3 linked regions of the Endozoicomonas sp. GU-1 genome follow. The protein of the gene in region 1 interacts with the protein of each later gene in a pairwise test. Links are inferred from orthologs where the notes say so. Each region holds a gene or a part of one and is shown on either strand. Other genes may lie near its edges. The genes, in order: dnaQ, holA and dnaE.

Region 1 (10,223 bases):
CCTTCTGCTCTTTGGCTTCTTTTTTCAGCTCAGCCTTATCCAGCAAGGCATGTTTCAAATCCGCCTGAAGGTGCTCGTAGTGTTCATTAAGACGAGTAATCTCAAGATGTCCCTTGTGCATTTTTCTGGCTTTCTGGCTTATAGCTGTCACCAGAGCCACTAAAATCACCACACCACCAATCAGGGTAAACGTTTTGGCCAAAAACAAAATAAAGTCTGCCAGATACTCCAAAGGGACCTCCTTAGAAAGGCTTGTGAGTTCCAATATCAAAATGGCCTATATGATAACTGATTTATCATTGGCGGGGACTATAAAAAAGTGATGGGTGCCGGAAATTGTTACTGTCAGAGATTCATACAAGCGTTTGAATTTCATTGACACATTCGGTAAATACTCATAACATCGGTTTTGTCTAACCAGAAATGCTTAATGTTAAGAAGAAGGATAAAGAAAATATGAGCACTCCTGCCGAAATCATTGAGTCCATGAAAAGCCGCTTTAATACCGATGCAGCTGCAGGCGTCGATGAGATTTTCCAGTTTGATATCGAAGATGCTGATGCCTACCACCTGATCATTAAAGATGGGGCTCTGGATATCGTTGCTGGCACCCATGACGACCCAAGCGTAACACTGATTATGGACAGTGAAACCATGTCTGGTGTGATGTCCGGAGAAATTGATGGCATGCAGGCATTTATGATGGGTAAGTTGCGTGCTGAAGGAAACATGATGCTGGCTACCAAGCTTGGTGCCTATTTCCCTAACTAATAGACGACTATCTGTTAACTGTTTGTGAAAAAAAGCTGTCCCCTGATAGATCATCCCAAAAAGCCAGCCCTGGATAACTTCAGAGCTGGCTTTTTTTATTGTCGAAACCCTCTCATATCGGGAAATTCATTGCCATTTATCCAAAAATAGCTACCGCTTATCTCGAATGACGTGAGAAATCAGGTGAGAAAAGATATACAATCACTGACTTTTAATAATAACAATAACGCCATCAGCACCATCGATGAAAAAAATGGATGAAAAGATAAGAGAGTTCATACCTGAAAATTCTGCTGGCTTTACTTTGGTAGAATTGATCATCACCCTGACCGTTCTAAGTATTCTGTCGTCTATTGCCTACCCCTCCCTTACCGAGAGTATTGCCAATAACCGAGTCCGCAGCCACGCCGAAGAGATACAGAGTATCCTGGCATTTGCTCGCTCAGAAGCGATCACCCGTGGTACTGATGTTATTATCTCACCGGATAATGGCTGGGCAGGCAACAATGGCAGGGTGACCGCCAATGGTGCCACCATACTGCAACTCCCTCCCCTTTCCGGTACCGCAATCAATTCGACTGCCGCACAGTTCAGTTTTGATGCACGGGGGCTTTTCACCGGAGCCAATGTTGTTATCAATGATGCCAAAGCTTCTCATACTGCAACATTGAGTATTGATGGTGGTGGCGCTACATCACTATTGATAACTGGAAAGGTTCAGGAACAGCTTGAGACAGATACCGGCAATGCCCAGGAAACAAGTGATGAACAGAAATAACGGCTTTACCATGATTGAAGTGCTGGTGGCCATGATCATCATATCAGTGGGATTGTTAGGCATTGCCGGTCTGGTGGTTGAGTCCCGAAAGAATATCGTTGAAGTACAACAACGATCCATTGCCTTACAACTGGCTGAGGATCTGTTAGCCCGTATTAATGCCAATAATTCCGGGCTGGCCAGCTACAACGGCGATATTGCTGCCGCACCAGCCCTGCCAGCAACCCTGTGCGACGGGGCGAATTCTAACTGTACACCCGCGCAAACAGCCGCCTTTGACCTCTGGCAATGGGGGGCGGCTCTCTTTGGTAATGAGGTGCAAACTGCTGCAAACACAGGCGCGGGTGGTCTCATTTCACCAAGAGCATGCATCAACATCAATAATACCGACGTGACCCTGACGATTGTCTGGCGGGGAAATTTACCCGCCCCGATACCAGGGCAGCGGTTACCTGCGGAGACGCAGATGCAGGCTATCGCTCCACAGTGGATAATGATCTTCGTCGGGTCATGATGATACAAACCACCATCGGTTAGGTGCAGTACATGGATGTGAGCAAAGTCATGATAAAAAACCCGCGGGCCATTGCCAGTGATAAAGACAACAGGGGTTTACCCTGGTTGAACTGATGGTCGCTGTCACCCTTTCGCTATTTCTGCTGGCTGGTGTGGCCGTTCTCTATCTCAACACCTTTACCGCCCAGCGTGACAGCAGTGCCATGATTACTCTCAATGATAATGCCCGCACAGCACTGGCCATCATCTCCCGCGACCTTCGCTCTGCAGGTTATATCAATGGCTTGCCGCCAGAGAGCATCAATCAAAATGGCCTGGCGGTTAGCGATGATTGCACTGGCATCGCTGCAGCCCTGACCCCTTCCCCCGCATTTATGGCCGGACGGGCCAGTAACGATATTTTCGGCTGCGCTGCCGGGCAGCCCGGAGATTATACCGCCAATGATGGCCTGCCTTCTGACTGGCTGCTGTTCCGGGGAGCAATTGGCGAAGTGGTGACCAATCCAGTGGCAGACACTAACTACCTGGTCGCCAATACTCAGGAAGGCCACCTTTTCCGTTCTGCCAATGCGCCATTAATTTCCGCTGACCAGGAGATTCGGGAATATCAGTTCAGCCTGTTTTATCTTCGGGATAATCAGCTGAGGCTGACCCGTCTTGTCAATGACGCCCTGGTTGAAACCACACTGGCCAACAATATCGAAGCCATGCGGGTATTTCTGGGCATTGATGATAATGGCGATGGTCAGGTAAACCGCTATCAGGGAACACCAGCCAACACTAATAACTGGACAGAACAACAATGGAATGACGTACAAAGCATCAAACTTTACCTGCTGGCCACTACCGATCAAATCAATGGCTTTGAAGATTTTCGCACCTACCAGATGGGCGACATTACTGTTCAGCCCAATGGCGATAACCGCAATCGTCGTTTAGCCAGTACCACCATCTTTCTCTACAACCAGACCTATCGGTGACCGGGGATGACACAGTTCAAAGCAAAACAGGGCGGTATGATTCTGATGGTTTCCCTGTTGTTTCTAATGATGCTGACCACTATTGCTGTCACACTGGTTAACCAGTCCAGCCGGTCACCGCGCATGATCGCCAATGCGGAAATAAAGCTGATTACGTTCAACCAGGCACAGGCAACGCTCAACCAGATTGCGATTATGGGCATGGACAGTTTTGACCGGGGCATCTGTGGGGCGGACCAGGCTCCCTATAACCCATACGACCCTGACGATACCATGGACCAGGCACAGCAAGTGGCACATACCTGTGGCACCAACAATACAGCGCCCAGCCCCAGCATTCACTATCAGGCTTCCAGCCAGACGTTACCCCGCAGCGAGAATGCCAGTGGCGTTGGTAAGTACAGCGTTGAGTTTTACCAGATTCAAACGAACAGTGCACAGTCAGGCATAGCGACCTCCCTGGCCATGAACACCTATAAAGTGATGTTGGGTGAACAGGGTGGGTCAGCAACCGGGGACCGGAGTGTCAAGGTTGGCAGTACAGTGACAGCGGCAAGCCCATAGAAACAGTCAGGGACCGTATCAGGAAGTTCTGGTTTCAGCATTAACATGAATAACAAATGTGGTCGTATAATGTGGCATAAAGTGATTTTACAAGGTGTTAAATCTGCGGTAGTGATCGCTGTACTTTTACAGTGTCAACTTGTTGCCCATGCTGACGATACGGAACTGTTTACTGGTGCCAATATTAACAATAATGCCAGGCCCCAGGTGATGATCTTGCTGGATTCATCTGGAAGCATGAACAATAATGCCCCATCCATTCCCAAACGCCCCTACAACCCATCAATTACTTATGGTGGCGACCGGTCGTCCAATAACAGCTACACCATTTATTGGAATTACGAATTACTAGTTGATGGTAGCCCATGTACGCCAGTTTATTTTTTCGGAACAGTTGTTGGTGCAACCTGCCCTGGTAATTACCTTAACTGGTACAATCAGACCGAGTTCCAACCTTCTGGTACCCGAATCAACCTGGCAGTTAACGCAATTACCGATCTTATCAATAATAACCCCGAAGTTGACTTTGGCCTGGCTGCTTTTCTGAATGGCGATAATAGAGGCCGGGGGGGCTATATCAGACATCGAATAAGTCCGGATAGCAGCAATATTCTAAACGACCTGAATTCTATTAACCCGGAAGGTGGAACGCCTCTTTGTGGTGCCTACTACGAAGTGCTTAACTTTTTTATGGGTCGGGAATTATATCGGGCACAACTGACCAATAGCCGCGATACCAGTGTCGAACAAATTCTGGGAAGCCAATACAAAACCACCAGTGATTATGGTGATGTTCCTGTGGTTAAACCCTGCCAAAACCTGTACATCATCTATGTAACCGATGGGGAGCCGAGTAGTGAATCTACCGTAAATACAACAGTCAAGTCTGATACCCGGCTGCTGATCGATGGGCTGACACCCATTACCAGCTGCGATAATTATGCTGATAACAACAATGGAACAAGTGAAAATTGTCTGCCAAAGCTTGCCGAATATCTTGCTAACCCGGGCCCTGGCGGACTTGATGGTGACATTGACACCGGTAATCAAAAAGCATTTACCTACACCATCGGTTTTGCCACCGATCAGCCACTGTTATACGACACGGCGGATAAAGGAAACGGTGTCTGCTATACAACCGTTGGCAGCAATACGGACTCTGACACCGGATGTGTGGTAGTCAATGATATCGCTTCAGCATTCCAGGGTGCCCTGGGGGAAATTCTCCAGCAAACCAGTACCTTCGTTTCTCCAGCAGTTGCCGTAAATACATTCAAGCGAACAGAGTCGCTGGATAATGCTTACTATGCCATGTTCCTGCCAACCGATTCCGCTCGATGGAAAGGCAATCTGAAAAAATTGAAAATCTATAAGGATGGCTCAAGTCCCTCCTGTACAGAGTTGAAAGATCACGTGCCAGGCACCGTGATTGATCGGCGATGTGATGCGGCACTGGATGATGGCAGCAACCGGATCGCTGATGGCCGCAGTTCGTACTGGGGAACCGTTGATGATGGCAGTGATGTGGCCAGTGGGGGATTAGGGGCAACCCTTCTAAACTCAAGGGGGACGTTTTATACCAATTTGGTTAATGCTCAAAATCAGGAGTCAATTGGCTCACTGGATAATATTGATACGAGCCGTTTCAATCTTGGCGGTAATGAGAGCTTCACCGCTACAGATCTGATTAACTGGATCAAAGGACTGGACAGCAGTGGCAATACGCTGGATTGGGTTCTGGGGGATATTCTGCATTCAAGACCAGTAACTCTGAATTATGGTGACACTGATGGCGACGGCACCGAATACAGTGAAAATAAACCCGATATACGACTGGCTTTTGGCACCAACTATGGCGTCCTGCATTTTATTGAGGACCAGGGGAATAACGTGGTTGAGAACTGGTCATTCTTTGCCGGAGAAACCGCCGGTATCACAGCAAAGCTCTATGAAAACCGCGATGATGCAGGCCACCCCTACGGGCTTGATGGCCAGATAAGCGTGATCCGCCTTGACTATAACAAAGACGGCAATATCAAGCATACCGATGGTGATCGAATGATCCTCTATTTCGGCATGCGCCGGGGTGGCAGCAGTTACTATGCCGTTGACGTTTCCAATCCGGATGGCACTCCTACCCTGCTTTGGCGGATTGACCATACCATGCCCGGATTTACCGAGCTTGGCCAAAGCTGGTCAACACCGGTACCTGTTATTTTGCCGGGCCATCGGGAGTTGGTGACGACCACCGAAGGCGAGGTAACGACCAGCTCAATCAACTATAAATATGCTCTTGCCTTTGGTGCCGGTTATGACTCAACCAATGATGATGATCGCCAGGGTGAAGATTTTATCGATGCAGCGGGTGACTCTCATAAAGTCAGGAAATATTCACAAAATGGCCGGGGCCTGTTCTTCGTTGACGCTTCGTCAGGGTCATTAATCCAATCGTTTACTGCCCCTGACGCCATTGATACAGCAAACCCGATACAGTACGAAAGCAGTGATCTGAAATGGAGTGTGGTGGCATCCCCCGCACCCATGGACAGTAATGGTGATGGCCTTACAGACCGGGTCTACTTTGCAGATACCGGTGGCAATGTTTTCAGAATCGATATCGGTAAGGCTTATCCTGATGCCAATGCTCCCGATGTTGAAACTGCCCTGTGGTCCATGATCAAGCTTGCAGAGCTTGGGGCAGATGAGACAGATATACGTCCATCTCCGGATATTTTCGACGATCGTCGTTTTATGTACCAACCGGAGCTGGTGAGAACTACTTACCGGGGACGTGCCTATGATGCGGTAGTACTGGGCAGTGGTAACCGGGCCAACCCCATGGCCACTTCAAATACTGACCGTTACTACGTTATCCGTGATACCAATATTTTCTATAACCGCTTTGGCAGTTGTAATGACTGCACAACACCACCCAACGTTATTTCCCATAGCGACTTGTACGATGCCAGCAGCAACCTTATCCAGCAGGGTACTGATCAGCAAACCGCTAGTGGCCTGTCAATACTGGACAGTAGTAAAGGCTGGTATATCAACCTTGCCGCTTCGGGGGAAAAGACAACCACCACCGGCGATGTTTACAGCGGACAGTTGCTGTATAGCACCTATGCACCCTCCTCTGCCCCGGGGGCCAACATCTGCACACCCAGTATCGGTTCCAGTCGCTTTTATGTGGTGGACATTCACACTGCTTCAGCGATTCGGGACGTAGACAATGATAATGATAAAGAGATAAATGACCGGTTTTCCTTATTTTCCGTTGTAGGGATGCCCGGTGATGCCACTATTGTCTCCCTTGGTAAAGACAGCAACCTGATCGATTTGAATACCGGATACAGCGGTGCTGTCAATGAAGTCGGTATGCATCGCAGTGGCTGGATAGAACAATAGCAATACATCAGGAGTTAAATAACATGGGAAAAGCCTCAGGCTTTACGCTTATCGAGCTAATTATCGCCGTTGTTATTGTTGGCATACTGGCCTCTATTGCTGTGCCAAGTTACCAAAACGCTATCCAGAATGGTCGGCGTGCCGAAGGACAGACAGCATTGCTGGATATTGCCGGAAGACAGGAGCAGTTTTTCCTTGATAACCATCAATACACCGCCGATTTAAGGAATCTTGGCCTGGGAGCCAATCCATTTATATCAGACGAGGGTTGGTATTCAATCAGTGCTGCCTGTGGAGGTAACGGAGATGTTTTCGCCTGTTCCGACGGCTTTGTGCTGATTGCAACCCCACAGGGAGGTCAGGTACCTGATGGCGGCCTGGTCCTCGACTCTTTAGGTAACAGGTTCGGCAATTGGTAAAGATAAACAAATCGAAATTGGCCTGAAAACCCACTCTTGTCAGGCAAATACCCCCGCTATTCTCGGAGATCCTTCTGGTCGACAGGCTTCACCTGATGATTAACTTTGTTGGAGATATTTCAGGTTTATTTTTAAAAGTCATTAAATATGATTGGATAATATCAAACAAACAAATCCACCAGCTTTCTGGCTATAGTAAATCCCGGTGGCAGCTCTGGCGGATTATCCCGATGAAACCAGCCGCCAAAGCTGAGTTCCTTTTCTTCTAGGACAAGTTCACCACTTTTGTACTCCCCATGAAACCCCATCATCAATGAATGGGGAAAAGGCCAGCTCTGACTGAAACAGTAATGGAGTTTGCCCAGCGTGAGGCCTGTTTCCTCCAGTACCTCACGATGCACAGCCTCTTCAGCGCTCTCCCCGGGCTCGACAAAACCGGCCACCAGCGTATGCATGGTTGACGCTTTACCATGGCGATGATGTCGAACCAGAAGCATTTCATCCCCCCGGGTCACCAGGACAATGACACAGGGAGAAATCCTCGGATAGGCATGGTGCTCACATTGGGCACAAGCCATTGCCCACTCTCCGACTTTTTCCTGCATCTGATGACCACAACAGCCACAAAAGGCATGCTCCCTGCGTGAAGTCAGGATCTGCAGGCCATGGCTAAGGAAACTGTAAACCGTTGAGTCTGACCCAGACAGTAAGGACCTGATGCTAATAGTACCTGTTTCAACAGTGAGACTTGAGAGTTCAACAATCCCTGCTGCCTTGCCATGAAGATAGCCGGTGACTATCCCCTGTTGCTTGATGGCCAGCTGAAACTTGTCGAGACTGTACCAGAGGAAGTTTTCTCCGGTGCTTTCGTCATTTAAAACAACCTGCCCTTCAAACAGTACCAGCCAGCACTGGCCAATCAGTTCAGGTTGCAGGCCTTGCAAAGGTGAATAGTTCACATCCATCACATCGGTAAGATCATGATCCAGTGGCAAAGCAAACTCCTTGATTCCTTTCCATACCCTGAAGACACATTAAAATGATGAACTAATCGTTAGCAAGCCACAGGCAGTTACCCGACTGTTTTTGAATCTGTTCCAACTTGTTTTGATGGTTTTTCAACTCAGTATCACTGACAGAGATGACTCGCAGCGCAGGCCTGCCAGCAGCCAGTCGCCGGATAGTACTGCCCTCTTCCGAACCACCAGCACCATCCTCATTGCTGCCCAGGGAAAGAGCCGTCTGCCCGCCGGTCATGGCAAGGTAGACTTCTGCCAGAATCTCAGAGTCCAGCAACGCGCCATGCAGGGTTCGGGAAGAGTTATCAATGAAGTAGCGCTTACATAAAGCATCCAGGTTATTTTTCTGGCCCGGATGTTTTTTTCTGGCAAGGGCCAGAGTATCAAGCACACCACAACAGCCTTCTACATTGGGGAAACCCCGGCGTAACAGGGAAAACTCGTGGTTGATAAAACCAACATCAAACGCTGCATTATGAATAACCAGCTCAGCTCCACGGATAAACTCGAGAAATTCATCAGCAATGGTGCTGAACACCGGCTTATCGGCCAGAAACTCATTGGTAATGCCGTGAACTTCGATGGCTTCCTGCTCTACCACCCGCTGCGGGTTGATATAGACATGGTAATGGTTACCGGTGAGTTTTCGGTCAATCATCTCCACGCAGCCTATTTCAATAACCCGGTGCCCTTGTTTAGGGTCAATACCGGTGGTTTCTGTATCAAGAATGATCTGTCGCATAGTTAACGGTTCTCAAATATTGGCCAGGAGGCTGTCTACTTTTTGAAAGCTTCCGCACCCTTACAGGCCAGCCGGTCAGCAATTTCATTTTCCCGATGACCGGCATGGCCTTTGATCCATCGCCAATCGATATCGTGTCGTTGATTCTGTTGGTCCAGCAGCTGCCAGAGATCCTGATTTTTCACTGGCTGGCCCGCCGCTGTTTTCCAGTTTTTCCGTTTCCAGCCGGTCATCCATTCGGTGATGCCTTTACGGACATACTGGGAGTCGGTAGTAAGAATTATTGAGCAGGGCCGTTTCAGAGCCTTGAGCCCTTCTATCGCTGCCATAAGCTCCATCCGATTATTGGTGGTTTCGGGTTCACCGCCAAAGAGCTCTTTCTCTACAGTACCGTAGCGGAGCAACACACCCCAGCCACCGGGCCCGGGGTTTCCTTTACAGGCACCATCGGTAAAAATTTCAACTGTCTGACTCAAGAGAACTCCAGTCTTTGTTTACTTTCACGGAACTGCTTCTACCAGCACTGGGGCGGGTCAATGGCTGACCGACAAAACGCCTGCGCACATCGGACCACACCTTTCTTACCGGGGTCAGCCCGGGGGTTTCCCGGGTGGCAATCATCATATAAAAACCACCGACCGGCAGCTGAAGTTGTTCCAGCCTTTGTTCAATCAGATCACCACGCAAACCGGTAAAGAAACGTTTCAGCGGTTGAACATAGCCACCATGAACGATTCTTTCCACATTGAAATTGAGCAGGGCAAGCCAGTCTTTCAACCGTGACGGCGAAATAAAGTGCGCATCCCTGAGAAGACGACGCTGAGCTGGTACACACCACCGGGCAATATTGGTCATGCTGTAAGGGTTGAAGCCAATAATTATCAGCTTGCCGTCCGGTATAATGGTATTCGCCGCCTCACTGAGCAAACGATGCGGGCTGTCCACAATTTCCAGCGTGTGTTGCAACAGAACAAGATCCAGGCTTCCCGGTAACACTGGCCAGTAATGGGGATCAGCCATCACCTG
Region 2 (10,339 bases), 4.2 Mb from region 1 along the record:
TCATTTTCGAAAAATGATAAAATCCGTTTGCTGGTTAAAACATAGTTGGCCGATTCTACTTCACGTTTAGAGTTTTTTGTCCACTGTAACCAAATAGCCATTAAGAAAAGATCCTGAATTTGCTCCGGATCGGAAGGCATGCAGCTCAGTAAAAAATCAATAGTGTGATTTTCAAACTGTTCAAGATCATCCGCTATGTTTAATAAGCTCTTTGGCATACTCTCTGGTCTGGCTTCCACGACTTCCTGTAGCTCCCAGAATTTCGCATAAGTAACCTGAAACTGGTCCAGAAGATGAGAGAGTGTTTCTGCTGATGGTGTTTGAAAATATCGTTTTTCTCTTTCTAAAGTGGCATTGTTCCCTCGATGACACAGCTTTTTTTTCGTTTCCAGTTGTGCTTTCGTGTACTGAACAACCGGATGTTCAGTTGCTTTGACAGATCGGTTACGTAGATCCAGTGGTTCCTGTGTTTGCCCCTCTTTTGGCAGATGTGCCTTCAAAGTCGTTATCGCTTCAGTTAACGCTAATGCTTCCAGAAATGCCCCGTGATCGTTTGAGGTTTGAGGGACAAACGGTAGATGAGGTGAGAGGTTATAAGAGTTTGCCATCGGTTTGGGTCTAACGTCAGGGTTGAATTGCGGTTGAACTTTATACTTTTAGACCACGGCAATAACGTTAAGTTCGGTAATGATGCTTTAAACAAAAAGCTACGATTTACTGGTAGGCTTCAGAGGGCTACTCACTTAAGATGTGTTTCCTGAAACTACGGCCTTCGCAATGCTTGCTTGATATTCAAAAAAAGTGGTTGGTCAACCACTTATGGTAAGGTGCTGGCTATTGCTCTTATGCCTCTGAGTAATAGCCGCTTTCCCGTCCCTACTGTTCTGTGGACGAGAGCAGGGTAGAATATTCGCTGTTTTACATGGGTATTTGTCACTAATGACTGAACATCCGATAGCCAGCGGCATTGAGTGCCGTCTGACTGAAGGGATGACTGCGGCAGGAATTCAGCTTTAACACTATGTTTATTGATCAATACTGTACCTCTCTGGCAGACAACCGCTTTTCCTTTACGCGCGAACAGGCCAGCCAGTTTGCGAAGCGCATTGCCAATGATTTTAACCCTTTGCATGATGTGGATAACTCCCGCTTCTGCGTTCCGGGTGATCTGCTATTTGCCAAAATACTGCTGAGTGAAGGCCTGTATAGCGATATGCGTGTCACTTTCAATGGTATGGTCACCGACGGTGTTGAGCTGGAAATCTGTACCAACGATAAAGGACATAAGAGCATTTATGATCTTTCCGGCAAGCTGTATCTGGATATTGAGCGTCACGGAGCCAGCAGTCACGATACGTTGATGATTGAGCAGCTGGTGCGCAGTTATGTGGCTTTCTCCGGTGAGAACTTCCCTAATGTCTTTGTGCCGCTGATGAAATCCCATGGGGTTATGATTAATACCGTCAAACCGCTGGTCATCTACGACAGTATGACCCTGAAAATGGCACGTGTTGACCTGGTAAACCCGCATCTGGAAGCAGCAGGCGCGACTCTGGACGTTAATGGCAAGCGCGGTAAGGTAACGCTTAACTTTGTTTACCGTGAAAATGGCGATGTGGTGGGGATGGGGGAGAAAACCATGATTCTCTCCGGTTTGCGGCCCTATGACCAGGAAGCCATTGATATCATGATTGAAAAACACAGCGCCCGGCAGCACCAGTTTGCCGGCTGAGCGTTTTTTTAATGGCCACTTTTCAATGATTACGTCTTATTTTCTGTGATGACTTTGAAGCGTGGATTCGATTCCGGTTTTTCCAGTGGTATTGCCACATAGTCAGACAAATCGCCTGAATTTTGATATTCTAACTGGCCGCCATTGGATGGCGATGAAAACCCCGTCAGCAATGGAGTGCATTGGCTTTCTAAAAAGTTACCGTGTACAGACAGAAGCAAGAATAAAACCATTTGCCATTGACCGTTAGTAGAGGGACTGTTTCATGCCAGCCTATCGCTCCAGAACATCCACCCATGGCCGTAATATGGCCGGAGCCCGTGCGCTATGGCGGGCAACAGGTATGAACGATGGGGATTTCAACAAACCCATTATTGCTGTCGCTAACTCATTTACCCAGTTTGTGCCTGGCCATGTTCATTTGCAGGACATGGGGCAACTGGTTTGCCGTGAAATTGAGCAGCATGGTGGTGTGGCGAAAGAGTTCAACACCATTGCCGTGGATGATGGCATCGCCATGGGGCACGATGGCATGCTCTATTCCCTGCCCAGCCGGGACATCATCGCTGACTCCGTCGAATATATGGTCAATGCCCACACAGCCGATGCGCTGGTCTGTATTTCCAACTGTGACAAAATCACCCCGGGCATGTTGATGGCGGCCATGCGCCTGAACATTCCGGTGGTTTTTGTGTCAGGTGGGCCAATGGAAGCGGGTAAAACCAAACTGTCACAACATGGGCTTGACCTGGTTGATGCCATGGTGATCGCCGCTTCAGATGCCGATGATGAAACCGTTGCCGAGTATGAGCGTTCAGCCTGTCCAACCTGTGGTTCCTGCTCAGGGATGTTTACCGCCAACTCCATGAATTGTCTGACGGAAGCGCTGGGTCTTTCCCTGCCGGGCAATGGTTCCATGCTGGCTACTCACGCTGACCGTGAGCAGCTGTTTCTGGAAGCCGCTCGCCGTATTGTTGACATCACCCGGCGTTATTATGAACACGACGATGAGAGTGTACTGCCCAGATCCATCGCCAGTTTCAAGGCGTTTGAAAATGCCATGAGTCTGGACATCGCCATGGGTGGATCGACCAATACCATCCTGCATCTGCTGGCAGCTGCCCAGGAAGGTGGCATACCTTTCGATATGCGTAATATTGACGAGTTATCCCGTCGGATTCCCCAGTTATGCAAAGTGGCACCCAACACCCCGAAATACCATATGGAAGATGTTCACCGGGCGGGTGGGGTGATGGGTATCCTTGGTGAGCTGGATCGTGCTGGATTATTGCACAATGATATTCCCATGGTGCACAGCGCCACCGTCAGTCAAGCCCTGTCCCGTTGGGATATTATCCAAACCCGTGATGAGTCGGTAACAACGTTCTTCAAGGCTGGTCCTGCCGGTATTCGTACGACAAAAGCCTTCAGTCAGGATTATCGCTGGGAGACACTGGATGATGACCGGGCAGCAGGCTGTATTCGCTCACTGGAACATGCCTTCAGTACTGAGGGGGGGCTTGCAGTGCTTTATGGCAACATTGCCGCCGATGGCTGTGTCGTCAAAACCTCCGGTGTTGATGATGATAACCTGGTCTTCGAAGGTCCGGCCCATATCTGTGAAAGTCAGGAGGACGCGGTCAACGCTATTCTGGAAGACCGGGTGCAGCCGGGAGAGGTGGTGATTGTTCGCTACGAAGGACCAAAAGGTGGGCCGGGTATGCAGGAAATGCTCTACCCCACCAGTTATCTGAAATCGAAAGGGCTGGGTAAGGCCTGTGCGCTGCTGACGGATGGACGCTTTTCCGGGGGGGACTTCCGGACTCTCCATTGGTCATGCTTCTCCTGAGGCCGCATCCGGTGGTGCCATTGGTCTGGTGGAAAATGGGGATATCATTCGGATAGATATTCCCAACCGAAGCATTAATGTCCAGTTGACCGAAGACCAGCTGGCCGTAAGACGCGCAGCCATGGAGGCCCGGGGGAAAGCTGCCTGGCAGCCGGTTAAGCCCAGGCCAAGAAGGGTCTCCACGGCGCTTAAAGCTTATGCCCGTATGGTCACCAGTGCCGATAAGGGTGCTGTTCGGGATTTGAGCCTTTTTGACTGATCACTGAGTCAGAAAAATAGGATTCCATCTGGTTAACTACTTACATACACAGAATACGAAGAGCCACCAGAATCAGCAGGATGCCACACAGCCGGTTGATCAGCGTGGCTCTTTTTCGTAGCGCTGGCAGCACTTTGCCATGGCCTGCTACTACTTCTATGTGTCGTGATGTTGTATTGGCTGCGAAGTATAGTGCTTTGCCAGCAGTCTTTTAATTAACTTTGCTGGTTCTGTCCGGTTTGGCAAGGACATCCCTGGCTTTTTCCAGCGCGGCATACTCATCAATAAACCAGCCGACACAGCGTTCAGTGCTAATCGGCACACCTGATTCATTAATGGGCTGATAAACGATCCACCACCGCTCTTCTGGCCGGGGGTCGTTGTATACAAAGACATATTTCATATCGCCCCGGTCAGTAATGGAGACCATTACCTTATCGTAGGGGGTATGCGGACACACGTCTTCCATCAAAAACACATAAGTAGGCCTGCCCTGATTGAACTCAATGTACTGAAACTCCTTTATCCGGCGAAAGGTCGCAAGCGCCTTTTCGATGTCCGAATTCATCAGGTAGCCGGGAATATTGTTGTTATCCCACCAGAATTTGCCGTCCAGTGATGGCTTTTTAACAAGAAAAGATCTGTTCATACTGCATAGTCCCTTAAACATTGTTTTAACTTTTAGACCGTTCGTACCAGATTAGGTTCCATGTCATGTTCGCCGACAGGGTTCAGGGCAGGTTATTGATGAATGAGTCAGTTGATGACCGGAATGGGGGGTAAACCTGCCAGATTCAGGGTCAGGGTCAGCAGTTTATCCCAGGCGTTACCTTTCTCTAACCCTTTGATACAACGATCAATCTTTCCTGTATCCAGCAGCATCTGACGCAGGTTTCGCTCGCTGCTCCGGCGAATGGCCTTTTCCAGCAGTGATGACCTGCGCTTGAGCATAAATGGCACAAACCCCAGCGCTTTAGCGGATTGTTCAATGGCCAGATCCCTTGCCATGCCCCGGGATAGCTGTCGGCTCAGATGGCTAAGCAGGCGTATCTCCCTGGCCAGAGCCCAGAGAATGATCGGAGGCTCAATGCCCTCACCTTTCAGAATGCCCAGGATGCGCACACACTGTTTGATATTGCCTTCCAGGGCGCTGTCCAGCAGTTGGAACACATCATATCGGGCGCTGTCCGACACCGCTTCTCGCACGGTTGCTTCATCAATGGTTTTGTCCCTGGCCAGAAGCTTGAGCTTTTCCAGTTCCTGGGATGCCGCCAGAAGATTCCCTTCCACACGCTCGGCAATCAGGCTCAGGGCATCCGGGGTTGCCCGGTAGCCATCCACTTTAAGCTGTTGAGCGAGCCAGCCTGGTAGCTGTCCGGATTCGATTGGCCAGATGGGAATAAATACTCCGGCCTGTTCCAGCGCCTTGAACCATTTTGATTTTTGCAGGGTATTGTCCAGACGATCCGTGATCATCAGTAGCAGATTGTCCGGTGAGGGGTGGCTGAGGTATTCCAGCAGCGCCTTACTGCCTGCATCTCCGGGCTTGCCATTGGGTATTCGCAGTTCAAGAATCTGCTTCTGGGCAAACAGCGACAGGCTGTTGGCCGTGCTGAGAAAGTCCCCCCCAGTCAAAGCCGTTTTCAATATGATAAACATGGCGCTCGGAAAACCCTGCGTTCCTGGCATATTGGCGGATCTGATCACAGCACCGGGCAACCTGAAGCGGTTCATCACCACTGACGATGTAGACAGGTACCAGTTGTTTCTTAAGCTGTGCGCCCAGTTGGTCAATACGAAGCTTCAAGGCAGAGGGTTCCGGTTGGATTCAATGCTTTCCATCTGGGCTTGCGCCGCAGCCCTGGCTTGTTCAGCGGCCGCTGACAGCTCAGCCTCAGACAGGCTGTGAATCCGGCGCAGGGTTGTGGCAACCAGCTCCTGCTGTAGCTCAGAAAGGATAACTCCTTGTTCGGATTCCGCCGCATTCGGCGCATCCTGGCTCAGGGTGATGTAGCGTTCACGGGTTAACTGAACCGGAGCGCCCAGAGGCAGGCCAGAGGCGGTTTGTAACTGATAGACCACCTGCATGGTAATTCTCTGCTCAAAATAGCCGGCACTGGCAACGGTCTGCTGGTCGGTGTCACGTTCAACGCGGATGATGTTGATGCGCCATGGAGCCACCTCGCTGATATTGATGCCACTGCGTTCCATGGCTCTGGAGAGGGAGCGTATATAGACAGGATCATTGCCGGTGATGGACAGTTGGCTGACTTCACTGGCAGTACTCATTGCGCCTCTCAGATGGAAGCCACAGGCCGTTAACAGGCTGGTTAACAGCAGCAAAGTCAGCGTGCTCACTGAACGAAAGGGGTAGGTCATGATCGCTCCAGCAATGATGCTTCAAGTGTCCAAATTCGACCTGTAATTCTACCATGACGGCGGTAGGCAGAAAAAAGAAAATTATTGCGATTGTGGGCCGCTTACTGATGGAAGTCAGCATAAATTCAGTGGCAATCAGGACATTTATATTCAAGCCTGCTACTGATATGCCGCTTTTTTATACAAAGAAAAATAAGAATATTGTTCTTATTTATTGGATTCTGGAGCCAAAGAGACATGCCTCGAAAAATTGAAGGTGGCATGAGGCCTCCCTTGCAGCCTCATCCACCAAAAAATCCTAAGCCAAGGAAAGATGACTTTGCTGGGCAATCTGTGGCTAAGGTGGCAGGGCAATTTTACGTCAGCCCAAAAAAAGGTGAGACGCTAACAGGGAAAGCCCCAACACCTCTTGTGCAACGAAACGCGCTCTCCTTTGAGATTGATAACCTGCAACCAGCAGCACCGATTACTTTTACAGGTGCCACCATCGATCCAGAGTACAACTATCCGATCGTACCCCAAAAAGATTTGTATAAGAGCAGGAAGTTAGGCACGGGAGAATTTGGTGTTGTGATTCTTATGGTTCACAGGTATACCAGTCAGAACCTTGCCCTTAAAATAGTGGCTGATGATGATGAGCGCAGACTGGAATGTGCACAATTGATAAAAATTCAGCGTGCAGTCGCAAGAACAGGCGGGAACTCAGAGAATATTGTCAACCTCATTGCCCTGAGTCGAGGAAGATCAAATAAAAAATACGCCCTTTTAGAGTACGGAGGTAAGGATTTACGTGAGTCGTTAAAAGAGGGTGTTCGTTTCAAAGGTGTAGAGCTGAAAGAGGCTTTTTTTCAGGTGGTTAATGGGGTCAGTACGCTATTCCAGGCCGGTTATCAGCATCATGACATAAAGCCTGCAAATATTTTGATTAATGATGAAGGCAAGGTAAAAATCTGTGATTTCGTGTTAGCAGAACCACTTGGCGGAAGTGTTCAGGTCCTTAGTGGAACCTCCTGGTATAAGCCACCGGAAAAACTATATAGACTGGATGATCAGAAGAATGACAGGGCCGACTCTTGGTCCCTGGGTTGTACGTTCGCGGAAATGCGTCTGGGTTACTCGGTAATGCCAGTAGGTGATGACATGCCCTTTAATGAGGCTGTGAAAGCAATAAAATCATTGAGAAGACAGACATGGGAGGAGCTTTTGGAAAAAGAAGGTCAGGAAGCTGCTGACCTATTCTTGTCATTAACGGAACTGGACCCTGCGGACCGGTTATCCCCCACTGAAGCACTGTCTCACCCTTACTTTGCCACCTTGCGTTGATCTAGTGCTTTGTTGATATTTTTTTAAGAATCCCTTATCAATGAAGCAGAGCCATTGCCTGGTCAGTATTTGTATGGCCAGGAGAATGAATGGTTATTCATAATCCAGCTCTTCATTCTGTATATTTTTCAGTACGCTCATGGTCCAGGCATCCGGGTCAAACACGCCGCAATGAATGCGGCGTGTTTATCGGGTTTTAGCCGGTGTTGCGATTAAGCCAGGTCAAAGCGATCAGCATTCATCACCTTGGTCCAGGCGGCGACAAAGTCACGAACGAATTTTTCCTGATTATCATCCTGGGCGTACACTTCTGCGTAAGCTCGCAGAATTGAGTTGGAACCAAATACCAGGTCAACACGGGTAGCGGTCCACTTCACGGTATCGGTCTTGCGATCGCGGATCTCATAGAGACCATCAGCGGTCGGTTTCCATGTGTAGTTCATATCCACCAGGTTAACGAAGAAGTCTGTGGTCAGCTGACCTTCGCGATCGGTGAAGACCCCGTGTTTGCTGCCACCATGGTTAGTGCCCAGAACCCGCATACCGCCGATCAGTGCGGTCATTTCGTGGGCGGTGAGTCCCATTAATTGAGCACGGTCCAGCAGCATCTCTTCCGCTGCCACGGCGTAATCCCGCTTCAGCCAGTTGCGGAAGCCATCGTGCAGAGGCTCAAGCACTTCGAAGGACTTGACATCCGTCTGCTCCAGCGTGGCATCACCACGGCCCGCAGCGAAAGGCACCTTAACGTCAAAGCCAGCGGCCTTGATAGAGGCTTCCAGAGCGACATTCCCGGCCAGAACAATCACGTCTGCCAGGCTGGCACCGGTTTCAGCGGCAATCGGTTCCAGTACCGAGAGTACTTTGTCCAGGCGTTTGGGTTCGTTGCCTTCCCAATCCTTCTGGAAATCGAAACGGATACGGGCACCGTTGGCACCACCGCGCTTATCGGAGCCACGGAACGTACGGGCGCTGTCCCAGGCCGTAGTGATCATATCGCTGTTGCTCAGGCCGCTGGCGGCAATTCTGGCCTTGAGCGCAGCCACATCGTAATCGGTCTTGCCAGCAGGTACCGGGTCTTGCCAGATCAGTGCTTCCTGTGGTGCGTCCGGGCCGATGTAACGGGTTTGTGGTCCCATATCCCGGTGGGTCAGCTTGAACCAGGCACGGGCAACACATCGGAGAAGTAGGCGTGGTCATCACGGAAGCGTTCGGAGATCTTGCGATATTCCGGATCCACCTTCAGCGCCATATCCGCATCGGTCATGATGGGGTTGTAGCGGATGGATGTGTCTTCCACATCCACTGGCTTGTCTTCTTCGGCAATGTTAATGGGCTCATATTGCCAGGCACCGGCCGGGCTCTTCTTCAGTTCCCAGTCGTATTTGAACAGCAGGTGGAAGTAGCCGTTATCCCACTGGGTCGGGTTGGTGGTCCAGGCACCTTCAATACCGGAAGTCACGGTATTGCGGCCAATGCCACGGCTGGTTTTGTTGAGCCAGCCAAGGCCCTGATCTTCCAGTTCAGCACCTTCCGGAGCCTCACCCAGCAGTTCTGCCTTACCGTTACCGTGACACTTACCTACGGTATGGCCACCGGCGGCAAGGGCTACGGTTTCCTCAGCGTTCATCGCCATACGCCAAAAGGTGACGCGCATGTCGTGGGCGGTTTTCAGTGGATCAGGATTACCATCCACACCTTCCGGGTTGACGTAAATCAGACCCATCATCACCGCTGCCAATGGGTTTTCCAGGTCACGCATCCCGGAGTAGCGTCCACCTTCTTCAGTGCTTGGCTTCAGCCACTCTTTTTCAGAGCCCCAATAGATATCTTTTTCAGGGTGCCAGATATCTTCCCGGCCGAAAGCGAAGCCAAAGGTCTTCAGCCCCATGGATTCATAAGCGACAGTGCCTGCATAAGCCAGCAGGTCAGCCCAGCTCAGTTTGTTACCGTACTTTTTCTTGATCGGCCATAATAGACGACGGGCTTTGTCCAGGTTGGCGTTATCGGGCCAGGAATTCAGTGGTGCAAAACGCTGGTTACCGGTACCGCCACCGCCACGGCCATCGGCAATACGGTAAGTACCGGAAGCATGCCAGGACATACGTACCATCAGGCCGCCGTAGTGTCCCCAGTCGGCAGGCCACCACTGCTGGGAGTTGGTCATCAGATCTTTAAGGTCTTGCTTCAGGCCAGCAAAGTCGAGAGTTTTCACCGCATCCCGATAGTTAAACTCCGGCTCCATCGGGTCAGTTTTTTGATCATGCTGATGTAGAATGTCGAGGTTCAGGGTTTTTGGCCACCAGTCAACATTCGACTTGCCGCTCTCAGTTACCGCACCGTGCATAAAGGGGCATTTTCCAGAGTGGGGTTTATTCATTGTCCGGTTCTTCAAGTGGATTAAATCGGAGTCATTATTTGACTTGCGTGTTGTTGTTTTAATTTATGTCAATATTTCTTCTTTTCTATCAGTATTTTACGAAGTTTTTTGTGGACCATTGCGGTCAGATTTCCTTGTTCATTTCTGGGGTAAGGTACTTTTTCCCTGAACTTGAATACCATCACTTCATCAGGAAGTTTAGGTTCTTCGCGGGTTTTGCCAAGAGTCAGGAACTTAATGACTGCCTGACTACATTTTTTATCAATGAACAGCGCGTGCGTGGTGCGTTTAACCCACTCTTTACCCTTGGTTAAATGATAAGTAGTTAACCAAATGAAATCGTATTTTCTGACTAAGTGGGCAGTCACTCTGCGGCGTTACAACTACGGTCACATAGCTACGACTATGCTCCCTACGTTG
Region 3 (11,416 bases), 470 kb from region 1 along the record:
CAGATACCGGCGTCACGTTAGTTGATCACTTTAACGACAAAACCATTGTTTTTCTGAACAATGACGATACCTGTCTAAAATCCCTTCCGCCCTGCGATTTATTCCGATCTGCCAACAGCGGCGTCAGAAGCTACATCGTGGGGCCAGACGAAGTCAGGGAAGACCTGCTTTATCCAGAAAAAGACCTTGCTGCAAACCTCAGCGGACGCGCGCGGAAAACGGTAGTAGAGAACTACATCAGCACTATGAGATCATCCGAGGACAGACTGGTAAAAGCAGCAAAAAAACAGGCAAAAAAATTACGAAATAAGTGGCCTGAAAAAAGATTTACCGTCGTTTATAACTACGAAGATCTACCGCTACCAAGAAATCGCCTGCCCATTGTCGGAACGTACGGATTAAAAAAACATCAGATTGGTACACTGACCTCTGTTCTTTCGCCGACGAAACACATGATTACCAATCTATCCAAACAACCTGACGAAAGCGATCGCTCTGATTACGTCCTTCATCCAAGTAACGTCTACGGTTTACTAAAAAGTCTGCCCCTGCAGAAAAAAATTCAGCTGGTTCAAAACAACATCACAGAAGACCGTGAAGCCTTGAAAAAAGCCATACTCTCAGATCTCGTGGATGAACATAAAGCGTTCCGTCGATTAAAGTGGGCAGGCGGCATCGGTAAGAGCGAATTGAAGAAACGTTTAACCTGTTTACAACAAGTCGTCGATGCCAGCTACCCTGAGCCCGGAAGCAAAGAGCTGATACAAGAGATACTCATCGAATTTCGTGCTTTTTCTGCCCGAGTGCTCAGGGAAAAATGGTACCGCCCTCGCTATCGCCAACTCGTCAAAGTGATCCATAAAATGATCGACAGTTTCAAACAAAAAGAGGATATTGACCCGGCACACTGGCTGGAAAATTACCAAGCAAAGAAACAGAGTTTTGCCGGGACTCACCGATGGAATTTATGGCGTCAATATCAGGATTCTGACGTTTTTCCGATCCATCAAAATGCTCTCAATGACCCGAACCCTGTGATTGATTTTAACAAATTACAACATCCATACGATACGGTGTCCCGGGTTGCTGAAAATAGTCACTACTTTAGAGACCAGGGAGAACGTTTGCGGGCATTGGCAGCATTAGAGAACGGTAACTCAAACGACAATAACCGGTAAAACAAAGACGAATGGCTGTTACCAATGGAGAGCTAAACCATCACTCTCCATGCCATAATAGCCATCACACACCCAGAGACCGGGAGCAGCCACCATTTGGTCACCATCAAACACCAATGGCAAATATTCTCTCAGCCAGGGTGGCACTTTATAGTCCTGCAGCCATTTTTTCAGAGTTTTTCGACCTTGCCGCCCGGCAATGGCAAACTTTTCATCCCCTGATATGTGACAACGGCGTTTTAACAGTAATGGTTTTTGTGGCAGTCGGATGGCGCTATCACTGCGCTCCTGTTTAGCACTGCAGATCAGCGACCGGTCTCCCAACACCACGATTGGCTCTTTCTGCCAGTCCCATACCATGGGTTCAAATGCCTGCAAATGCACGTCTTCATCCAGCAACACCAGCATTTGTTGGTAGCGAGTCAGGGTAAAGCGCGGTGCCACTGTCAGCAGGGGCTCGGCGTCGATTCGAGCCTCAACCACTTCATCAAAGATCTGTTCAAGGGTGTCTCTGGAGGGCAGTTGTATGCCCTGCTGTTTCAGCCATTGGCGAACCACTCGACGCCGGGAACCGGCATCAAGGGATTGCAGCGTTGCCAGATTCATCAGCGGTTGCCGGTCAAGCAGCCATTGCGGGCGATAATCAATACACAGGGCCAACTGTTCGATTGTTTGCTGCTGCACGGTTTGATTCATCTGCGCCACATCCCGCACAAATTCGACCAATCGTTCCGACGCACCCGGCCAGCGCTCTTCCACCATGGGAATCAGTCGCTGACGGAGAAAGTTGCGGGAGAAGCGTTCATCCGTATTACTGTCATCTTCAATAAATCGGAGGTTATTTGTCCGGGCATAATCTTCAATGGATGCTCGGGCCACATTCAGTAAGGGCCGTAACAACAGCCCATTACCCAGGGACCTTTGTTCGGGAATCCCTGAACACCATCAACACCGGTCCCGCGGAATAACCTGAGCAGAACCGTCTCTGCCTGATCATCCCGATGATGCCCCTGCAACAGACAGCCGCCCTCTTCCACGGCATTGATAAATACCTGGTATCGCGCATCCCTGGCCGCCTGCTCCAGACCATAGCCGTCATTTTCCAGAGAAACTCTGGCGATGGTCAGCGGTATCTGCCACTGTTCACATACCGAGTGACAGTGCTCAGCCCACTGATCAGCGTAACGGCTCAAACCATGATGAACATGAACAGCACACACATCAGCGATATCTCCCTGATCACGCAGGCAGGCCAGCAAATGGAGTAAAACGGTGGAGTCAACACCGCCACTGAATGCCACCGTTACAGGACATTCAGAGACCGGTATCTGCAGGCTTGAAGATAGTTGATCAAGCACCCACTCAGGGCTGAGCGGGTGACAGGAAGTGATCTCTGCGCTGGTTTTTGCCATCGTTTTCGCAATCAAAGCGCCCCAAAATCCCTGATTTTCTGGTAACGATTTTCCAGCAGGGTATCGCTGTCCAGTGCCGAAAGCATGTTCAGCTGATCCACCAGTGTTGCTTGCAAACTGGCAGCCGCTGCTTCAGGATCCCGGTGTGCACCACCCAATGGCTCTGCCACCAGGGTATCCACCAGGCCCAGCTCCTGTAAACGCCCGGCAGTTACCCCCATGGCCTCTGCGGCGGTAGAAGCGTACTCGGCTTTTTTCCAGAGAATGGAGGCACAACCCTCAGGGGAAATAACAGAGTAAGTTGAATACCCCATCATCACCAGATGATCACAAACCCCAATGGCCAAGGCACCACCGGAACCACCCTCACCGATCACCGTGGAAATCACAGGCACTTTCAAGCGGGACATCACCGCCAGGTTGTAGGCAATCGCCTCACTCTGCCCACGTTCCTCGGCACCAATACCGGGGTATGCGCCCGGTGTATCAATAAAGGTCAGGATGGGCATCTTGAAACGTTCCGCCATTTCCATCAGCCGACAGGCTTTACGGTAACCTTCCGGTTTGGGCATACCGAAATTCCGGCGAACTTTTTCTTCGATCTCACGCCCCTTCTGATGACCAATCACCATCACCGGTCGACCATCCAGTCGGGCCATGCCACCCACAATGGAGGGGTCATCAGCAAAATGGCGATCGCCATGGAGTTCATCAAACTCGGTGAAAATATGGCGAATATAGTCCAGCGTGTAGGGCCTTCTGGGGTGCCGGGCCAGCTGGGCCACCTGCCAGGAAGAAAGGTTGCTGAAAATGGCATCCGTCAGACTGCGGCACTTATCCTGCAGTGTGGCAATCTCTTCAGTAATATTCAGCTCTGCATCGCTGCTGACCAGCCTAAGCTCTTCTATCTTGGCTTCCAGTTCAGCAATTGGCTGTTCAAAGTCCAGGTAATTCGGGTTCATGAAGTCCACTTATCATGGCCGGAGAGTAAATAGGGATCAAAATACGTAAACACCGCCGTAAAGTCGAGTTAAAAAGCGTAATTACCTGTAAACAGTTCAACAGCTGGTCGACCTGGAAGTCTGCAGAAAAGCAATACGAGAATGGGATGTCCCCTTTTGAAAAGCCGGAACCACTGCCTGTAGTGGACAATAAAGGAGGAACCTTCACCGTGGGTACATTTTGCGACCACAATATCCCCCCCCGGTAGCCAGCCGACCCGCAATGCCCGGAAGTTACAACGGGCATCGGGACAGGCAGGGCGGCAGTTAGCCCAGTCGCATCAGAATAAAGACATATCCCACTCCGCCATCTTCTCCCAATATGGGTCTGGGACTACCTGTGGCATTTCCATGGCTTCTGCCTGAAAACCCGGGACTTTCGGTTGATGCCCCATCTTTGCGCCAACAGCGTCAGACCATCCCAGCAGTGGCCTGATGCAATTGGCTATGTCGGTGCCCTTGCAAGCCAGCTCAAAAGCTGCCATTGCCTCGCCATAGGTGGTTCCGCAATAGAGGGAGAAATGGTCATCATGCTCCCCGGGCCCGGGTGTGAAATCATCATCCCCCAGGTAACGGATTTGCTGGCGAGCGGTATCCAGTGTAAATAGCCGATCACAAAGCTCAGGCTTCAATGCATGAAGGAAAAACCTGCCATTATCAAGTTGACCCGCATGGATTGAATAAGGGTCATACAACCCGGAAAAACTTCTTCCCCAATTCAGATGATATTCACCGGCATGATATTTTTTGAAAACAAACGCACCGGTAACCTCTTTCAGGGTATTTCCGAGTTCCGTGAAATCCACCTCGCCCAATGTCCCATCTGCACGCCGGAAGTAGGCTACCGGTGGGACAGGCGTTGATTCAGGGTTCTCGATTATTGGTTTTTCCATTTTCCGAAATATCAGATCAGCCGGGACTGTCTTCTCTTTGATGGTATCGGGGCATAGCTGATCATTTTTGGCTGACAGAATATCCGTCTCTGCCCGTATTTTGGCAATTGTCCTTTTTTGAAATTCAGCCGTATTGCCACCAGAAGTGGAACCAGGATCCTGTGTTATCGAGGCGGGAGCCCTGCTAACAACGGTAGTGGAGCGATCGTTAAACTTTCCCTGATCGGCTGTTTTTGTAGCCTCTTGGTTGGCTTCTTTCGGCAACATCGGTGAGCAAGCTTTAACAGGAGTCATAAAAATTCCTCTCATAAAAATTTCACCAAGTACATGACCATTTGCATTCAGGCAGTCCTTAAGCCCGGTGCAGTCTGCAACCAGGAAAACCGGTGAGTTTACCTGATCGAAAAGTCAGACCTCATACGCCAATGAAAGTTCTAAGAAAGTTGATTTTACTATTCCATCGAAAAAGGGAAACTGCACAAGACCCACAGCTTCCGTTTCATACCTCAATTCCCAAGCACTTGCTCAGGCATACTCAACGTTAGCAGCATTTTTGCCCAGCCACTGCCGAAGTTCCAGCACCAATTCATCACTGGGGCTGACCAGCCATTGCTCCCCCAGCATCAGGCTGGCACGGGCATCGTCCCGTTGGTAATCAATCCTGACCGGCAGCCGACCCGGCTGCCCACCCAACATGGACGACAATTTTCGTTCAAAATGACCATCAATCTGTTCATGGGAAACCTCAAGAACCAGACGACGGGCATAATGGCTGCGGGCATCCACCACTTTCATCACTTTTTTCGAGCGGACTTTCAGGCTACCGGAATAATCATCAAAGGTGACTTCCCCTTCCACTACCAGCACCGCGTCTTTATGGAGCAGGTGTTGATACTCCCCAAACACATCGGCAAACACCGACACTTCAATCCGGCCGGTGCGGTCATCCAGGGTAACAAACGCCATTTTGTCCCCCTTCTTGTTTTTCATCACCCGCATATCCACCACCAGCCCGGCAATATTCTGGCTATCGCCCCGGGCAGGCTGCAGGTCTTTAATACGGTTGCGGATAAAGTGCCGGATTTCACTTTCGTATTCATCAATAGGGTGACCGGTCAGATAGAGCCCCAGGGTATCCTTCTCGCCACCCAAACGAGCCTTGTCCGTCCATTCGCTGGTTTTCAGATAAGTGTCGTAAACAGCCTCTTCTCCGGCGGGCACCAGGGCACCAAACATATCCATATGACCAGAATCCAGGCTTTTCGCCGCCTGGTCCGCCGCCTTGATCGCCTCAAGCTGGCTCGCTTCCAGCACGGCACGGTTGAAATTCAACTGTTTCGGCTTTTGTGGAACTGGCCCAAGCAGGTCTAGCGCCCCGGATTTGATCAATGCCTCCAGCACCCGCTTGTTGATGCTTTTGGCATCCACCCGCTCACAGAAGTCAAACAGGTCCTTGAATGGACCACCCTCTTTACGAGCCCGGACAATCGCCTCAATCGGGCCTTCACCCACGCCCTTGATGGCCCCCAGCCCATAGATAATATGCCCATCGTCGTTTACACCGAACATATATTCGCCAATGTTCACGCTGGGCGGCAGCACGGTCAGGCCCATATCCCGACACTCTTCGATAAAGGTCACCACCTTATCGGTATTCTGCATATCGGAGCTCATGACCGCCGCCATAAATTCCGATGGATAGTGAGCCTTCAACCACAGCGTCTGGTAGGAAACCAGGGCGTAGGCCGCCGAGTGGGATTTGTTAAAGCCATAGCCCGCAAACTTCTCCACCAGATCGAAGATCTTCATGGCCAGCTCACCATCAACGCCCTGGCTGATAGCGCCCTCTTCAAACACCGCCCGCTGCTTGGCCATCTCCTCCGGCTTTTTCTTACCCATGGCCCGGCGCAGCATATCCGCACCGCCCAGGGTGTAACCGGCCAGCACCTGGGCAATCTGCATCACCTGTTCCTGATACAGGATAATGCCGTAAGTGGGCTGCAAAATAGGCTGAAGCCACTCGTGCTGATACTGGGCATCCGGGAACGAGAGTTCCTCCCGGCCATGCTTACGGTTAATAAAGTTGTCCACCATCCCGGACTGCAGCGGACCCGGACGGAACAGGGCCACCAAAGCGATAATATCTTCAAAGCAGTCGGGCTGGAGACGTTTGATCAGATCTTTCATCCCACGGGATTCCAGCTGGAAGACCGCCGTCGTTTCCGCCCGCTTCAGCATGTCGTAGGCGCTTTTATCTTCAAGATCGATGGCTTCAATGGCCAAAGGCTCTTCACCCCGCTGCGCCCGACGGGGGTTAATCAGTTTCAGGGCCCAGTCAATAATGGTCAGCGTGCGTAGGCCCAGGAAGTCGAACTTCACCAGACCTGCGTATTCCACATCATTCTTGTCATACTGGGTGACCACCCCTTTACCGTGCTCATCACAGTAAAGCGGTGCAAAGTCCGTCAACTTGGTGGGGGCAATCACCACACCACCGGCGTGCTTACCGACATTGCGCGTGACCCCTTCCAGCTTGAGCGCCATCTCCCAGATTTCCGCCGCCTCTTCATCGGACTCCAGAAACTCCCGAATGGCTTCCTCCTGTTCATAGGCCTTACCGAGCGTCATGCCGATTTCAAAGGGGATCATTTTGGAAAGACGATCCGCCAGACCATAGGACTTACCCTGAACCCGGGCCACATCCCGCACCACCGCCTTGGCCGCCATGGTACCGAAGGTGATGATCTGGGAAACCGCATTGCGTCCATAGGTACGGGCCACATAATCAATCACCCGGTCCCGGCCTTCCATGCAGAAGTCAACGTCAAAGTCGGGCATCGACACCCGCTCAGGGTTCAGGAATCGCTCAAACAGCAGGTCGTATTTGATCGGGTCCAGATCGGTGATTTTCTGGGCATAGGCCACCAGTGACCCGGCACCGGAACCACGTCCGGGGCCAACGGGAATATCGTTATTTTTAGACCACTGGATAAAGTCCATAACGATCAGGAAGTACCCCGGGAACCCCATCTGCAAAATGGTGTTCAGCTCAAAGTCCAGTCGGTCCCGGTAGATTTTTTCGGTTTCCGGAAAGTCCGGTGCCGACGTATCAAACAGAAACGAAAGGCGCTCAGTCAGGCCATCATGGGAAAATTCACGGAAAAACTGATCCATGGTTTTACCTTCTGGCACGGGATATTCCGGCAGAAAGTACTCACCCAGTTTGACATTAATAGAACAGCGCTGGGCAATGGCAACGGAGTTGGCCAGTGCTTCAGGAATATCCGCAAAGAGTTCAGCCATCTCCTGTTCAGACTTCAGGTACTGCTCTTCACTGTAGCGATGTTCCCGGCGGGGATCATCCAGAACCACACTTTCGCCGATGCAGACCCTGGACTCATGGGCTTCGAAATCATCCCGGGTCATAAACATCACATCATTGGTGGCCACCACCGGACAGTTGAACTCTGCCGCCAGAGCCACGGAACCATGAACGCACTCTTCATCCCCTGCCCGGTTGGTACGGTGAAGTTCCAGGTAGAAGCGATCAGGAAACGCTCCCATCCACTCCTGCAATAACTCACCTGCCAGCGACTTTTTGCCCGATAACAGTGCCCGGCCAATCTCACCTTCCCTGGCACCGGAGAGCGCAATCAGCCCTTCTGACAGGGCCATGATCCACTCCCGTTTCACCAGCGCCTTTTCATGGTGTTGATTTTCCATAAACGCCCGGGAGATCAGCTCGGTCAGATTGTGATAACCCTGCTCATCCATACACAGCAACACCAGACGGGACGGTGCATACTTGTCCGCCGGATTTTCCACCCAGAGGTCAGCGCCACAAATGGGCTTGATGCCTGCGCCCATGGCCCCCGAATAAAACTTCACCAGCGCACAGAGATTGGACTGGTCGGTCACCGCCACCGCCGGTATGCCAGAGCCGGAAATCGCGCTGATCAACGGTTTTATTCGCACCAGCCCGTCGCTGAGGGAAAATTCGGTGTGCACCCGTAAGTGGATAAATCGTGCTGTCATGGAAGAAGGAAGTCCTGAATGGCAATCCGGTAATGATAATGAATCCTCTGATAAATACACCAATAAAAAATATTGCTTTATTGCAACCAACTACCGCGTTCATAGTCCTCAACCACCGCATCCGGCGTGACCAGCGGGCCACCCAAAGGCCTGCCCCTTCAGGCAACAATGTTCCTTTAAAGCGTGCTGTCGTTGATCTGCACTTATTATTCTGGCGCTATAGATCTTGTCGAATGGAACCAAAAGATGGAAATTGACCAGCAAGCAGTGGTGAGTATTCACTGGATCGAACAATGTTTCTTTTTTTCAGGGCTTTGGCTGCCCTTATCATTTCCACCGTTTCTTTATTTCCATGATAACGTCGGGCAGCGGCACGAGGTGACCTGGTGATCGGAAAAAACCACAGTCGAAATCTTTCCGCTTTTTTGTTTGGATCTGCACCATTGGCTAATAACAGTTCAACCATCTTATTGTTACCCAGCTTGGCAGCAAAATAGAGTGGCGTGGCCTTTTTTATAGTAGCCTGATCAACATCAGCACCCTTTTCAATCAGTTGCCGGGCCACCTCAACATGCCCTTCTTGTGCAGCAAAAGAGAGCGGCGTAGTGCCCTTGTTCGTCGCCAAATTGACCTTGGCCTCGTGGTCGAGCAGCAGTTGAACCACCTCAACATACCCTTTATCCGCTGCAAAACTGAGCGGCGTGAATCCGTCTGAAGTAGCCAGGTTAACATCAGCCCTTTTGTTGATCAGCAGCCGAACCACCTCAACATGCCCTTCTTCCGCTGCATAACTGATCGGCGTGGATCCGTCCAAGGAGGCCAGGTTAATATCAGCCCCATTATTGAGCAGCATCCGGACCACTTCAATATGCCCTTCCTTCGCAGCATAACTGAGCGGCGTCCAACCAACTTGAGTGACATAGTTAACATCAGCATTTTTGCTGATCAGCAGCTGGACCAGATCAACGTGCCTTTCAGTAACTGCAACAAACAGCAAGGAAACCATATCTTCGGTTTTTGCGCAGCGGTAATCTTTGCAAACGACAGCGGGGTCCTTTTGCAGTTCCCTTTTCAGGACATTGAGATCGCCGACCCTGCAAGCCGCCAACGGTGTGGGCTCATTGTAGGGATTGTCACAGTTTACTTCAGAAATGGCAGAATCAGATCCATCAAATCGCTGGTAGAAGAATCCGGAATGCCCGCTAATTGACTCCATAACTCCCCCCTTGGTCTGGTCAATGTTATTTCAGGAGTTGGATCAGACATTGAACAAGTAGTTCAACTGGAAGCGTAAATAACTCAAGTAACACAGCTGAAAATTCTCCCAGTTGCCTCTTTCAGCCCGGCTATATAGATTAAGGAGCTGGTCGGCAAAGCGCCAGCCATGTCATTGGAACCGGTTGAAGGCTATGAAGATTATTACTCTGCTGAAGTGCCTTCCTGCTATGGAGATGTTAAACAACGATGGTTCTTGTTTCTCAACAAAAAGTGCAGGCTGGTTGAACAGAAAACACTGACCCGAAAGATGCAGAAGCAGTCACTGAAAGAGGCCCGTGATCTGGAAAAACTGGGTAAAAAGGTTTTTCTGTGCAGGGATGATGCATTGGAGGCTTTTACCTTGTGGCAGAAACAATCGAAACGCTGCCAGAGTGCAACTGAGCCTGAGGTTACCGGTAAACCCTGCTATTCGGGCAAGGGACGGCCATCGCCGGATGGATCACTTCGAATACTTTGTGCAGGCTGAATGCTTTGTTAATGGTGATGACACTGTGTCTGATGGTCTATGCTGCTATCCAGCACGGAATAAGGCACGAGCTGAAAAAACAGGAGCGATGTGGTTTTTGACGGATTCATGGTTCAGGATTATACCTGAATCCAGCTCACTGAGTTTTGATCTGGGTGTCTTGAAATGGGACTTTCCACCAAATTTTGAGCAGTTACTTATCCTCAATTTTTCGCAATCCTCACTACGGGCGCTTAAATCCGACAGGATCCCGAGCATTTAGCAGTGACTCATAAATCGACTTAAAATTTACCGTATTCAGGAATTCCCTGGCAATGGTGGTTAATTCCTCAGATTTAAGCACCAGCGCATTGCCCGAGTTGTGTGCCTGCCTCAGATAACGGGCCTTAACAGATCTTTCAAGAGCAGAATTATTCTGTGTTTTAATCATCATGGCATACAGCTCTTCCGGTGAGGATACCTCATGGGCACCATATCTGTTGGAATATCTGCGTCCGACATAGGCCTCCAGAAAACAATAAGTTAAACGACTGCCCCTGGTTTTTGTCATATGATACAGGTAATAAATGAATGCCTGGTAAATAGCCTGTTTAACGACAGTTTCAGGGACACTTGAACGGTCATTACCAGACACACGGAGGGAATTTATAATTGGCATGTACCTGGCCCAGATTTCCTTGGTTTTTTTATTAATCTCTTCAGACTCTTTTTGATCTCGACTACCTTCTCGCTTCGCTGGCAGACGAACAGTCCTGTGAGTTTTATTAGTATGTTTTCCGGATACTTTAGAAACTTCAGCGTGATATTGATCATTTGTCAGATTAAATCTGAAGTTTTTTTCCATAACCTGCCATGGTTCTGATGAATAATGGGCTTCTACTTCATCCGCGATAACTGTGTAGGCCCACTCAGGCTTACCCAGTATAATAACCGGGCGAATGCCAGTCTTACTGGCGTTAAATTGTGGAAAAGCGGGTTTTCGCACCAACATTCGCTCAATGTCCGGAATGCCCTCAGGGTTGTTCGTCCAGGACAACTGTAAAAACGAACAGTCGATTTTTTCTTCCAGGAATGGCGAAACCCCATTAAAGCTTTGGGTTACGAAAAAATGATCGTTTCCTTTCAGTTCCCAATCGTAAAGACTCAGCCAATT

The links.
Region 2: the proteins of dnaQ (region 1) and holA interact in binary tests that used the Escherichia coli proteins (3 or more experiments, as listed by UniProt). The link is inferred for Endozoicomonas sp. GU-1 from one-to-one orthologs.
Region 3: the proteins of dnaQ (region 1) and dnaE interact in binary tests that used the Escherichia coli proteins (3 or more experiments, as listed by UniProt). The link is inferred for Endozoicomonas sp. GU-1 from one-to-one orthologs.

Annotation. Positions count from the first base shown.
Region 1 is NZ_CP114771.1:834,954-845,176, reverse strand. What follows is about bases 7,341-10,223. They hold dnaQ (DNA polymerase III subunit epsilon), read right to left. Parts: upstream 9,198-10,223; coding sequence 8,484-9,197; downstream 7,341-8,483. Other genes in these bases: O3276_RS03140 (methyltransferase domain-containing protein), read right to left, coding at 9,657-10,223; rnhA (ribonuclease HI), read right to left, coding at 9,233-9,673; nudC (NAD(+) diphosphatase), read right to left, coding at 7,598-8,431; O3276_RS03160 (type IV pilin protein), read left to right, coding at 7,341-7,436. In the rest of the region: protease SohB, read right to left, coding at 1-232; O3276_RS03190 (SCP2 sterol-binding domain-containing protein), read left to right, coding at 457-771; O3276_RS03185 (GspH/FimT family pseudopilin), read left to right, coding at 1,016-1,549; type IV pilus modification protein PilV, read left to right, coding at 1,536-2,063; O3276_RS03175 (PilW family protein), read left to right, coding at 2,269-3,045; O3276_RS03170 (pilus assembly PilX N-terminal domain-containing protein), read left to right, coding at 3,052-3,609; O3276_RS03165 (pilus assembly protein), read left to right, coding at 3,679-7,017; more of O3276_RS03160, read left to right, coding at 7,041-7,340. UniProt on the Escherichia coli protein: DNA polymerase III is a complex, multichain enzyme responsible for most of the replicative synthesis in bacteria. The epsilon subunit contain the editing function and is a proofreading 3'-5' exonuclease.
Region 2 is NZ_CP114771.1:5,051,349-5,061,687, forward strand. What follows is about bases 3,537-6,535. They hold holA (DNA polymerase III subunit delta), read right to left. Parts: upstream 5,476-6,535; coding sequence 4,597-5,475; downstream 3,537-4,596. Other genes in these bases: O3276_RS21125 (hypothetical protein), read right to left, coding at 4,052-4,489; O3276_RS21135 (hypothetical protein), read right to left, coding at 5,408-5,647; O3276_RS21140 (LPS-assembly lipoprotein LptE), read right to left, coding at 5,644-6,219; O3276_RS21145 (protein kinase domain-containing protein), read left to right, coding at 6,457-6,535. Outside these bases: O3276_RS21110 (tetratricopeptide repeat protein), read right to left, coding at 1-608; O3276_RS21115 (DUF3581 family protein), read left to right, coding at 1,022-1,732; more of O3276_RS21145, read left to right, coding at 6,536-7,542; O3276_RS21155 (hypothetical protein), read right to left, coding at 9,988-10,287. UniProt on the Escherichia coli protein: Part of the beta sliding clamp loading complex, which hydrolyzes ATP to load the beta clamp onto primed DNA to form the DNA replication pre-initiation complex.
Region 3 is NZ_CP114771.1:367,176-378,591, reverse strand. The notes cover bases 4,810-8,885. They hold dnaE (DNA polymerase III subunit alpha), read right to left. Parts: upstream 8,520-8,885; coding sequence 5,010-8,519; downstream 4,810-5,009. Other genes in these bases: O3276_RS01740 (ankyrin repeat domain-containing protein), read right to left, coding at 8,737-8,885. Outside these bases: O3276_RS01770 (hypothetical protein), read left to right, coding at 1-1,178; tRNA lysidine(34) synthetase TilS, read right to left, coding at 1,197-2,078; tRNA lysidine(34) synthetase TilS, read right to left, coding at 2,060-2,605; accA (acetyl-CoA carboxylase carboxyl transferase subunit alpha), read right to left, coding at 2,602-3,552; O3276_RS01750 (hypothetical protein), read right to left, coding at 3,873-4,778; more of O3276_RS01740, read right to left, coding at 8,886-9,735; O3276_RS01730 (hypothetical protein), read right to left, coding at 10,487-11,416. UniProt on the Escherichia coli protein: DNA polymerase III is a complex, multichain enzyme responsible for most of the replicative synthesis in bacteria. This DNA polymerase also exhibits 3' to 5' exonuclease activity. The alpha chain is the DNA polymerase catalytic subunit.